One region of the Achromobacter animicus genome, then DNA from elsewhere that is predicted to be linked to it. Evidence: predicted binding sites of a transcription regulator. Region 1 holds the regulator's gene; the other holds the start of a gene.
The links. The regulator FliA, encoded in region 1, starts transcription of late flagellar genes. The targets are predictions, from matches to a motif close to CTAAAGTTTNNNNNNNNNNNGCCGNTA.
Positions count from the first base shown of each region.

Region 2: the regulator FliA is predicted to act here: its motif matches at 2,842-2,868, upstream of AB3147_RS21195 (FlxA-like family protein).

Region 1 is NZ_JAYGJK010000001.1:2,501,418-2,507,534, forward strand. It holds gene AB3147_RS11235 (O-linked N-acetylglucosamine transferase family protein) at 1-995, opposite strand, end outside; gene AB3147_RS11240 (flagellin N-terminal helical domain-containing protein) at 1,418-3,109, opposite strand; gene AB3147_RS11245 (RNA polymerase sigma factor FliA) at 3,911-4,666, opposite strand; gene flhD (flagellar transcriptional regulator FlhD) at 5,092-5,415, shown strand; gene flhC (flagellar transcriptional regulator FlhC) at 5,449-6,027, shown strand.
Region 2 is NZ_JAYGJK010000001.1:4,628,583-4,634,699, forward strand. It holds gene AB3147_RS21175 (YhbY family RNA-binding protein) at 1-425, shown strand, start outside; gene greA (transcription elongation factor GreA) at 556-1,032, opposite strand; gene AB3147_RS21185 (hypothetical protein) at 1,031-1,282, shown strand; gene AB3147_RS21190 (solute carrier family 23 protein) at 1,450-2,760, opposite strand; gene AB3147_RS21195 (FlxA-like family protein) at 2,906-3,328, shown strand; gene AB3147_RS21200 (ABC transporter substrate-binding protein) at 3,445-4,770, shown strand; gene AB3147_RS21205 (ABC transporter permease) at 4,861-6,117, shown strand, end outside.

The sequences.
Region 1 (6,117 bases):
CGCTTCAATTCATTGAGCAGTGTTGAGTAGGGAAGCGTGCTCGGCCAAGCGCGCCCGAAGATCCTGAGCAGATCGACCATCAGCGGGTCCGTGGTGACCAGTCCGCGCCCGAGGTGCGTAGCGTAGGAAACAACGTTGTCCTGCCCCCTGGCCGCGAGCCTGATCAGCCCGCTGGCCCAATTCAGATCGGTGAGGCGCGTAAGGTCGGGGGCGCTCAGGATTTCCGGCTGGCGGTGTTGCGCAATCAGCAGGCTCTGACGCAATCCTCGTCCGGTCGCAAAGTCGAGGTACTGCTGTCGCATGGCAGCCGGTTGCCCCATGCTCAGTAAGCTGTGGGACAGCGACACATTCTGGCCAAATTGCAGCGGGATTTCGCTTAAGGGATCAGCATCCCCGACGTAGGCCAGTCCCGCCTGGGCCGCCTTGCCCGCAAACTCGACAAAATACGTGGGCGTGCACGCCAATAGACGTGCGGCCTCGTCGGAGTCCAGTCCACGAGAGAATTGATCGACCAGCGTGCCGACGGAGGCGCTCAGGGGATTCGATGGCGCAATGCCTTCTTGGAAAAGCGTCAATGCGGCGCGAGCCGCGCCCTTTACCTCGTCTTCGGTCTTGGCGGAGTGCGTGTGCAGCAATATGGCATCGCGCATCACCTCGAGACTCTTGGCGCCCGGATAGATCCGGTAGTCGACGTAGAGCAGGCCGAAGGGCGAAAGAAGCGCTTGGCCTCGCTCGAGCAGCTCCTGAGCCTGCTCTTCAGGCAGGCTGTCGTAAGAGCCGGTGGCAACGATATAGTCGAACGGCGGCGTATGAGCCGGCAGATCGGAGATGCCGGCGGTGGCCAGATCGACGTTCTTGAGTCCGAGTTGCTCCGCCCGGCCGCGCGCTATTTCAATAAGGTTCGCACGCCTGTCGAGCCCGACTACGACGGCATCCGGGTAGGCCAGAGCGAAAGGAAACAGCCCCTCGGCCGAACCGCATTCCAAGACCAGCACGCGCGCTCGGTGCAGCGGAGCCGTTTCCACACCATATAGATGGGCGACTGCTCGCAGATGCAGCGGTGAGTGGCTGGGAGCCAGAGTCCCTGGGTTGTCTGCCCGCTGGCAGGGTTGCATGGGGGCCGGAATCGACATGGGGCGCGTAACAATTGAGGCTTCGGGATAATGACCCAGATTCTATGAAGCAGACGTTCGGGTCATTTCGCCAAGCAGCGTCCGAATTCGCCTCCAGTTCCGGGGCATCAGGGGTTGCGCCCGTCTTCCGGCATCTTTATGTCCAGGCAGCGCGTGCGATCTTCCAGAAACGAAAAAGCCTCCCTATCGGGAGGCTTGGTACTGCGGCTCTGTGGCCCGGCGCGAAGGACCGGGTCACAGAGCCGGGAGCGGTTGCCCGTTCCCGGTTCTGCTTGTGCTGAGAATTAACGCAGCAGGGACAGAACGGTTTGCGGCACTTGGTTGGCTTGCGCCAGAACCGAGGTACCAGCTTGTTGCAGGATCTGAGCCTTGGACATGTTCGACACTTCCGTGGCGTAGTCGGCGTCTTGAATACGCGAACGAGCGTTGGAGAGGTTGTTGACCACGTTGTTCAGGTTGGCGATCGTCGATTCCAGACGGTTCTGCACAGCACCCAGTTCGCCGGTCAGCTTGTCCAGCTTCGTGAAGGCGGCGTCAAGCGTCTTCATCGGATCGGTGGTCTTCGTACCCTTGCTGGTGTCTTCCGTCGTCAGCTTACCGGTGCTGCTGACCTTGGCTTCGGCGCCGATCTTCGGAGCGTAGTCGCCCGTGCCCGTGCCGCCCTTGACCGTGGTCTTGCCCGTGTTGGGGTCGACGTTGTAGACGGTCGTGTAGTTCAGGGTGCGAGTAACGGTGCCCTTGCCGTCCACGTAGGCGATGTTGGCGCCAGCGGAGGTGTCGCCGGTGAAGGAGACCGTGGCAGCCGTGATGCCGCTGCCCAGGTTCACGGTGTTGCCGCCAGCAGCTGCGTTGGCCTTGAATGCAGCCAGCAGAGCGTCCTTGCTGATGGTGTCGGTGAACGACAGCTGACCTGCCGTGCTGTTCTTGTAGACCTTGCCGCCGATGTCGACAGAGGCGGTGCCAACAGGCGAGCTGGCAGCCGTACGCATGACCAGATCCAGCTTCGCAGCGGTGCCGCTGGCGTTGTTGGTGGTCAGGTTGCCGGAAGCGTCAACGAAAGCAGCTTGGCCGTCGATGGTGATGTCGCCGTTGGCGTCAACGGTGAACTCGGTCGAGCCGGACGTGCCGTTGTTGTACGTGCCAGTGGTGGTGCCCGTGCCCGGCTTGATCGAAGCGGCCAGGTTATTGATGGCGGTCGAGTTCGAAGCGCTGTTGTTCGTGAACGTGAAGTTGTTGTTCGCGGCGTCGTAGGTGTACGTGTTGTCGTTGCCGGCGGCGACGCTGACACGGACGGTGTTGCCGTTTTCCAGGCGACCGAAGATGTCGTCAGCCTTGATCGCAGCGTGCGTCGTGGTCACGGTCCACTCGTTGGCGCCGGTGGTCACGCCGCCAGCAGCTTGCAGATCCGACACGGTGGCCGAACGGTTCTGGGTCACGCCCGAGCCGTTGACGTTGAAGCCGTCCAGACCCAGGGTCTTGACGCTGATTTCGGTCAGGTTCAGGGTGATCGTTTCGCCGTCGTTGGCGCCGACTTGCAGCGTCAGGGGCTTGGCCGAATCCGACAGAACCTTAACGCCGTTGAAGTCGGTTTGTTGCGAGATGCGGTCGATGTCCGACAGACGTTGGTTGATTTCGTCTTGCATCGAGTTCAGCTGTTCTTGCGAGTAGCTGCCGTTCGAAGCTTGCACCGACAGTTCGCGAACGCGTTGCAGGTGGGTGTTGACTTCCGAGGCGGCGCCTTCGGTCGTTTGAGCCAGCGAGATGCCGTCGTTGGCGTTACGAGCGGCTTGGGTCAGGCCCTTGACGTTCGCGGTGAAGCGGTTGGCAATGGCCATACCGGCGGCGTCGTCCTTGGCGCTGTTGATGCGCAGGCCCGACGACAGACGCTCGATGGCGGTGCCCAGGGAGGATTGCGACTTGTTCAGGTTGTTCTGAGCAACGAGCGACAAGTAGTTGGTATTGATGACTGCAGCCATGTTTAGGCTCCCAAGAGAGAAAGGCTTCTTCAAACCGGGCAGCGGGGCCGCCCATCTTTGTAACGGGAAGAATTCTTTGACTTGTGTCTTCGAATTTCTCCGTTGCCAGGATTACGGCAGTCGAAAATCAATCTTTAGGTTTTTTTTTCGACAATCGTGAAATTGGCCGATGGGCGGCAGGTTTCACTGCGGATTGCCTTTGGAGCGGCCGGCGGAGGGGCGGGGGGCAGATCGGCAGACGCGCAATGCGACGCCGTTCAAGTGGTGGAAAATCCAGACGTCTCTGGGGGCCGACTCGGTTCGTGCTCGCCAGCTCGGTCAGGCCCAGCACCACTAGCGAACTGTATGTGGAAAGGAGCGGCACTCGCGAGTTGGCATTCGTCTGATAGGCCAGGAGACTGGCGCGCGTCTGCAAACTGCAAGAAGTAGTAGGGCTTATTGACGGCTACCGGGTACTTGTGACGCAGATAGTGGTCGCGCAGCGCTTGCGCAGAGTGCAGCAATGCAGATTGCAATGATGTTGTCGAACGCATCGAACTCTGAAGTGATAACGGTCAGATTCATCGCGTGCGAGTCGAAATCTCTTGCGTCAGCGGGCGCGGACGCGCGCTGAGCCGAATTGATCGGCTGAGTCGACAACGCGACGTCGACAATTTGTGCGCTGGGATGGGCTGTTGCGAACCGCGAAGATTGGACGAGCTCGCAGCAGACTTCAAGCACTCGTGCCGCATTCAATCTGCATTCGGGTATGCCGGCCTCAATTTCGCAAAGTGCAAACCGGCCGGTCCCAGTACAGCGTCGTCAAATAATCTGCGCGATCTGCCCCTCCTGGGGCAACTCCTGCCAAGCCTGATCCTTCAACCGAGCCCGGATCCGCGCCGTCGCCTGCGACCGCAGCTGGCAAACCCGCGCCTCGGTCACATTCATGATTGCGCCGATTTCCTTCAGATTCAGCCCCTGCTCGTAACACAACGACAGCAGCAGCTTCTCCCGATCGGGCAGGGCGTCAATCGCATGCACCAACGCCTGCCGGAAATCCCCGGCCAAGAGCGAATCCAGCGGATTCCCGCTCGGCGCCCCGTGATTCAACGTCGCAGACCAATCCGCCTGCCCCGACGCCGAATCGGGTTCGGTAGTGAAATCTTCGTAATGAACAATCTGCACGCCTTGCGCGTCGTGCAGCAGCGTCTGGTATTCATCCAGCGGCAGCTCAAGCTGGGCTGCGATCTCCGCCTCAGTCGGCGCGCGCATCAAACGCTGTTCCAGAAACTGGATCGCCTGTTCGATCTTGCGGGCCTTCGTGCGCACGCTGCGCGGCAGCCAGTCCTGGCCGCGAAGCTCGTCGAGCATCGCGCCACGGATACGCGTCGTGGCGTAGGTCTCGAATTGCGCGTCTGCGGTTTCCTGATAGCGGCGGACGGCGTCGAGCAGGCCGATCATGCCGGCTTGTATCAAGTCGTCGAGTTCGACGCTGGCGGGAAGCCGGGCGAGCAATTGCAAAGCCAGCTTCCGAACTAGCGGCGCGTATTCGACCAGGCTGTCATCTGCGTGGGGCATTGCGGGAATTCTGGCGGAGTCCATCGTGAAGCGCGGTCGTGTTGCCAATTTGCGACATTGTCGACAAGCGCGGCTACGGTAAGGCGGGCGAATCTTAAGAGTCGCTAAGTTGGCATTGTCGGCAATGGGGCGCCGTTCATTTCAGGAAGTACGCAACGTTTTGAATGCTTATTTGGCAAATTGGCGAAAATTTGTCACGAACTTGTATGTCAAGGTGTGTCTAGAAAGGCACGTTGCGCAACATCAACAAAGATTTGTCATATAAGTCATAGAAAATGACATCACCTGTGGTAAATTTTACTTAATTTGCGAACAAATGATACATTTCGCATAAAAACAGGATGTAGCAAGCAGTCAGGTAACAATCGTTGCCTGCGCTATGAGTAATCAAGCCCCTCGGGTGGGATAGGGATAGGGAGTACGGCGTGCAACAAGTCGAAAATTCTTTGCTGGCAGACATTCGCGAAGTGAATCTGTCATATCTGTTACTGGCTCAGCGTATGTTGAGGGACGATTTCGCCGCATCGATGTTCCGTCTGGGTTTCAGCAACGAAGTCGCTGACATTCTCATGCGCCTTTCGCCGGCGCAATTGGTGAAACTGGCCAGCTCCAGCTCGCTGCTGTGCCGTTTCCGTTTTGATGATTACAGCCTGCTGTCCGCGCTGACTCACGACGTTCTGGGTGGTGCGCTGCAACAAGCGCATGCAACCATCCTGCTCGCCAAGCAGCCTGTCGAAGAACTGGCCTGACGGCCTCGCGAATTCCACTCGGATACACCTGTAATGGCCTCCAAGAGCGTTTCCCAGGAAGCGGACGACATTCTGCTTGCTAGCTCCATGATTACGCTGGGCGCGCGCCTTCAGGTGCTTGAGGCTGAAACAAGCCTCAGCCATGATCGCCTCGCCCGCCTGTATCGCGAAATCCGCGGCTGCTCGCCACCCAAGGGCATGCTGCCTTTTTCGGTTGACTGGTTCATGACCTGGCTGCCGAATATTCATTCCTCTCTCTTCTATAACGTGTATTCGTTCCTGAATACGCGCACCACCAGCAAGGGCATACGCGCCACCATCGATGCGTATCGCCTGTATCTCGAAAACGCGGGGCAGGAAACCGCGGATGCCGAGCCCGTCCTGAGCTTCACCCGGGCGTGGATGCTGGTGCGATTCTTCGACAGCGGCATGTTGCAGCTCTCTGCGTGCCGGCAATGCGGCGGCCATTTCATCGCCCACGCCCACGATCCGCAGTCCGATTTCGTGTGCGCCATCTGCCGTCCGCCACCTCGCGCCGGCAAGACCCGCGCGGCGGCCAAAGCACGCGCCGGCAGCCGTTCAGCCCCCATTGCGACCGCCGCTCCGACCTGATCGGGCGTCCAAATACATCAAAAGCCCTGGAAAACACCCCCTAACCCGCCTTTTTGGGGCAGGGGGGACAGGGGATCATTGACGCAAGTT
Region 2 (6,117 bases), 2.1 Mb from region 1:
AAGCCCGGGACGCCATGCTCGCCACGATCTGCGAGACGCTATCCTGCGCGCCCGTGCATCACTTGGGCAAGACCCTGATCCTGTTCCGCCCGCTGCCCGGCAACATCAAGCCCGCCGCGCTGGCCGCCCAGGAACCCGAAGCGCCTGCCAAACGCCGCGACTCGGAACCTTACACGCCCAAGAAGCTGGCCGCCGAAGGCAGGACCCTTGCCAAGCGCCCGCGCCGCAGCGAATCCGAAGAGCCCGCACCCGCCAAGAAGCGTTACATCCCCCAGGACGAACTCAACAAGAACGGCAAGCCCATGCGGCCTTCCAACAAGCGCGCCACAGCTGGCGGCCACGGCATTCCGCGCCGCGCCGGCAGCGCGCTGAGCCTGCGCGCCGGAGCCCGCAGCGGCACCAGCCGCAAGACCGCAAAAAGGTAAGTCCAGGCACAAAAACGGGCGCTTTACGCGCCCGGTCCACCATAGCGATCCGCAATGTACCGCGGAATTCAGACGAACGTAGCGTCCGGGCCAGGGTGGTTTGACATTTTTACTGCTTGTGGCGCTAGCGTCAGATGTAACGCACGCCCAGGACTTCGTATTCGCGAACGCCAGCCGGGGCAACGACCTCGACCACATCGCCTTCACTCTTGCCGATCAGCGCGCGAGCCACGGGGCTGGACACGGAAATCAGGTTGGACTTGATATCGGCTTCAACGTCGCCGACGATCTGATACGTAACGCGATCGCCCGAATCCAGGTCTTCGATGTCGACGGTAGCGCCAAACACGGCGCGGCCTTCGGCCTCGAGCGAGGTCGGGTCGATGAGGTGGGCATTGGAAAGCGTGCCTTCAAGCTCGGCAATCCGGCCCTCGATGAAACCTTGGCGCTCGCGAGCGGCATCGTACTCGGCGTTTTCCGACAGATCACCCTGTGCGCGCGCCTCGGCGATTGCGTTGATCACGGCAGGACGTTCGACGGTTTTCAGCCGTTGGAGCTCTTCTTGCAAGCGCTCGGCCCCGCGCACGGTCAAAGGAATGGCAGACATGTCGTTTCCCAAACAAAAAGTAGAAAAACGCCCCGAAGGAGCGTTCTCGGTGAAGGCCGCAGGACCGGCGCGCTTGCCTTTTGTTTGCCATTTGATGCTTGGAAAAATCTGGCGAGCGGCGCGGGCGACCAAAACAAAACCCCGGCTCGGGTCGGAACCGGGGCAATCAAAGTCATATTGTGGTCAATCTCGGCGGGAATTGCAAGCCGCCGGAGGAAAACGGCCTTTTCGGCGCATTTCGGCGCTGTAACCCGCTAAAACCGGCGATTTCGCACCGAAAAGGCTTTGCGGCCTTGCCGGGCCCGATGGACTCCCGCGCGAACCGAGGGTTTTCCGGGAGCCTCCCGAGCCAAGATACTACTGGACGATAGGCTTTGCGCCACGATGCGGGACGCCTCGGCGTCCCGCATGTCGCCGTTACTTCGTGCGCCGCAAGAGCGCGTACAGGATGATCGCGCCGAACGTGGCGGTACCGATGCCGCCCAGCGTGAAGTTGCCCAGCTTGATGGTGAAGTCGCCCGCGCCCAGCACCAGCGTGACCGCAGCCACGATGAGGTTGCGGTTGTCGGTGAAATCGACCTGGTTGACGACCCAGATACGGGCGCCGGCAATGGCGATCAGGCCGAAGACAACCACCGACATGCCGCCCAGCACAGGTCCCGGGATCGTCTGGATGAGCGCGCCGAACTTGGGCGAGAAGCCCAGGACGATCGCGATCAGGGCAGCGATCACGAACACGAGCGTGGAATAGATGCGGGTGACCGCCATCACGCCGATGTTTTCGGCGTAGGTCGTGACGCCCGTGCCGCCGACGGCGCCCGACACCATGGTGGCCACGCCGTCGCCGACGAAGGCCCGGCCGAGGTAGCGGTCCAGGTCGCGGCCCGTCATGGCGCTGACGGCCTTCACGTGCCCCAGGTTTTCGGCCACCAGGATGATGGCGACCGGCACGATGAGGCCCATGGCCTCGGCCTTGAAGACGGGCGCCGCGAAGTGCGGCAGGCCGAACCAGGCGGCGGCCGACACGGCGGTGAAGTCGATGGGCTTGCCCAGGCCCAGACCGTTGGCCAGCACGGCGTACACCACGCACGCGAGGATCAGGCCGACCAGGATCAGCAGGCGCTGCACCATGCCGCGCGTGTAGACGGCGATGCCGCCCACGCAGACGATCGTGACGATGGCCATGGCGCTATCGAAGCCCGACGCCCCCATCGCGCCCTTGGCGGCGATGGGCGCGAGATTCAGGCCGATCACGGCCACCACCGCGCCTGTGACGACGGGCGGCATGAGGGTATCGATCCAGTCGGCGCCGCCGCCTGCCCGGGCATTGACGATCCAGACGATGACGCCGATCAGCGTGTAAGCCAGACCGCAGGCAATGATGGCGCCCAGCGCGACGCCGATGTTGGCGTTGGCCCCGCCGCCGGCATAGCCGGTCACCGCGATGACGCCGCCGATGAACGCGAAGCTGGAACCCAGGTAGCTGGGCACCCGGCCGCCCACGAACAGAAAGAAGATCAGCGTGCCGATGCCCGACATCAGGATGGCGACGTTGGGATCGAACCCCATGAGCAACGGCGCCAGGACGGTCGAGCCGAACATCGCGACGACGTGCTGTGCGCCCATGGCGACGTTCTTGGGCCAGGACAGCCGTTCGTCGGGCGCGATGATGACGCCGGGCTCGGCGTCGTCCGCCAGGCGCCAGCGCGGAAAGTAGGAGTTGGACATGGATTCCCCGGGGTGGTACGAGAGGGTTTCAAACTGCGAGCGGGCGCCAGTGTAAAGGGGGCCATCAAGCGGGGGCAACGTTTAAGTTTTGCCGGCCGATTGCCGTATTAGTGGAAACCCCGAAATCCCAGGCAAAGGAATAGTCATGGCGATCAATAGCATCAGCGGCACCTCCCGGATCAGCAGCCTTGCAGATCTTTGGGCCGAGAAGATCCAGGCCAACAAGGAAGCGAAGAACGCTTCGGGGCAGGATGCGGTGTCGGTGACCGCGGAAGGCAAGATCCGCGTCAACAATCCGGGCGCCACCAAGGTCGGCAACGCGCAGGCCACCGAAGAAACCGACAACGACGACGAATACACCCGCCAGATCAAGGAGTTGCAAAAGCAGCTCAAGCGCATCATGGATCAGATCGCCAAAGTGAAGGCGAGCGGCATGTCGGCCGAAATGAAGGCGCAGCAGATCATGGCGCTCAATGCCCAGGCTGTGCAGATCCAAGGCCAGATTTCCCAACTCCTGGCAAAACAGGCGCAGGCTGCCAAACAGGCCGGCGTGTCGGCCCAGGCCTGATTCGGCGCAAGCGATGTGGCGCCGTCGCTGATGGCGCGCATCAAAATTTCTGATTGGACGCTCATCGGGCGTGCCAGTACTGTCTCCAGACAAATCTAAAACCACGGAGACAAACCATGCACGCAATGCGCACAGCCCTTGCCGGGGCGCTGCTGGCCGTTTGCGCGGCGCCGGCCCTGGCCGGCACCGTCACGGTGATCACGTCGTTCCCCAAGGACCTGACCCAGGCCTACAAGACCGCTTTCGAGAAAGCCAATCCCGGCATCACGCTGGAAATCCTGAACAAGAACACGGTGTCGGGGATCGCCTTCGTGCGGGAGACGCCAGCGGGTCAGCGCCCCGAGGTCTTCTGGGCCAGCGCGCCCGATGCGTTCGAGGTGTTGGGACGCGACAAGCTGCTGGCCAAGTCGGCCGACATCGCGAACAAGGATGTGCCGGACAAGATCGGCAGCTATCCCATCAATGATCCGGGCGGCATGTATCTGGGCCAGGCGCTGGCGGGCTACGGCATTATCTACAACACCCGGTACATCGCGGCGCACAAGATTCCCGCGCCTGTCGAGTGGAAGGATCTGCTGTCGCCCAAGTGGTTCGGCCACGTGGGCATCACGTCGCCCTCGCGTTCGGGCACGATGCACCTGACCGTGGAAACCATCCTGCAAGGCGAAGGCTGGGATGACGGCTGGAACACGCTTTTGCGCATGTCGGGCAACAGCAGCGCCGTCACCGAGCGCTCGTTCGGCGTACCCGACGGCGTGAACAACGGCCAGTTCGGCGCCGGACCGGTCATCGACTTCTTCGGGCTGTCGAGCAAGTACTCCAAGTTCCCCGTTGAGTTCGTCTATCCGTCCGAGACCGCCATCGTCCCGGCGAACATCGCGCTGATCGAGGGCGCCAAGAACACCGAGGAAGGCAAGAAATTCATCGCCTTCACGCTGAGCCAGGCGGGCCAGGAGCTGCTGCTGGAGCCGAAGATCTCGCGGTTGCCGGTGCTGCCCTACTCCGCACTGGCCGGCAAGATTCCGCCCGGCTATCCCGACCCGGCGGAAATCGCCAAGCGCAGCAAGGTTCATTTCGACGCGGACCTGTCGCAGTCGCGCTACTACGTCGTGCAATCGCTGTACGACCAGACCGTCACGTTCCGGCTGAAGGAATTGCAAGCGGCCACCAAGGCGATCTACGACGCCGAGGCCAAGCTGGGCGACAAGGCCAAGAGCGGCAAGGCAGCCGAATTGCTGGGAGAGGCACGCAAGCTGGCCTGGGCGCCGCTGATCGACAGCAAGAAGGCGGCCGACCCGGCGTTCCTGGCGATCTTCGCCGGCAACAAGAAGGACGCGGCCGTCAACCAGCAGATCACGCAGCTTGAAGGCGAGTGGAATGGCCGCGCGCGCGCCAACTACGAAGAAGCCGTCAAGCTGGCACGGCAGGCCGCCGCGCTCTGATCGTCTGAATGCGCTGAACACGGCAGGCGGACTTAGCCCCGTCCGCCGTGGATCGCGCCTGTCTTCTGGCAACGATTTTCGGGACTCTCGATGAATCATTCGAGCCATTCGCGCCTGCCCGCCGGCCCCGTCCTGGCGGCGCTGCTGGTGTTCGGCTTTCTGCTGCTTTTCCTGGCCGTCCCGGTGGGTACGGTCTTTCACAGCGCCTTCGTCAATGCCGACGGCAGCTTCACCACCGGTCACTTCGGCGCCTTCTTCAACCAGCCGTTGATGCGGGAAGCGTTCTTCAACAGCCTGTACGTGGCGGGCTGGTCGGCGCTGATCGCTTCCCTGATCGCGGTGCCGCTGGCGTACTTCACGGTGCGCTTCGATTTTCGCGGCGCCCTGCTGATCCAGACGTTGGGCGTGCTGCCGCTCATCATGCCGCCCTTCGTGGGCGCGGTGGCCATGCAGCTGATCTTTGGCCGTTCGGGCAGCGTGAACCTGCTGCTCAATGACTGGTTCGGCTTCACGATTCCGTTCATGGAAGGGCTGAATGGCGTCATTTTCGTGGAAGCCATCCACTATTTCCCGTTCATCCTGATGAACCTCGTGGTGGCGCTGCGCAACATCGACGGGGCCATGGAAGAAGCGGCCTTCAACCTGGGTTCGCGCGGGTTCCGGCTGTTCCGGCGCGTGATCTTTCCGCTCGCCCTGCCCGGCTATGTGGCGGGCGCGTCGCTGGTGTTCGTGAAGGTGTTCGACGACCTGGGGACTCCCCTGGTGCTGGGCACGACCAACATGCTGGCGCCGCAAGCGTACCTGCGCATCACGCAGGTGGGGCTGGAGGATCCGCTGGGCTATGTGATCAGCGTGATCATGGTGGGATTTTCGATACTGGCGCTGTGGCTGTCGGCGCGCGTGCTGAAGGGACGCGACTACTCCACGCTGCAAAAGGGCGGCAATTCCATCCAGAAGCGCAAGCTGGGTCCGATGGAAAGCGTACTGGCGTATGGCTGGATCATCCTGGTGCTGCTGCTGGTGCTGTCCCCGCACATCGGCGTGCTGCTGCTGTCGCTGGCCAGCGTCTGGAGCTATGCGCCGCTGCCGGACGGGTACACGCTGGCCCACTACTCAGCCGTGTTCTCGGAATCGCAGGGCATGATCGCCAACACGCTGCTGTATTGCGGCCTTGCCGCGGGCATCGACGTGGTCCTGGGCACCGCGATCGCCTACCTGATGCTGCGCACCCGGCTGCCGGCGCGCCAATGGCTGGATTTTCTGGCTTCGGCGGCATTGGCGATTCCGGGCATCGTGCTGGCCATCGGCTTTCTGCGCACCTTCCGCGGCATCGAGCTGCCTGGCACG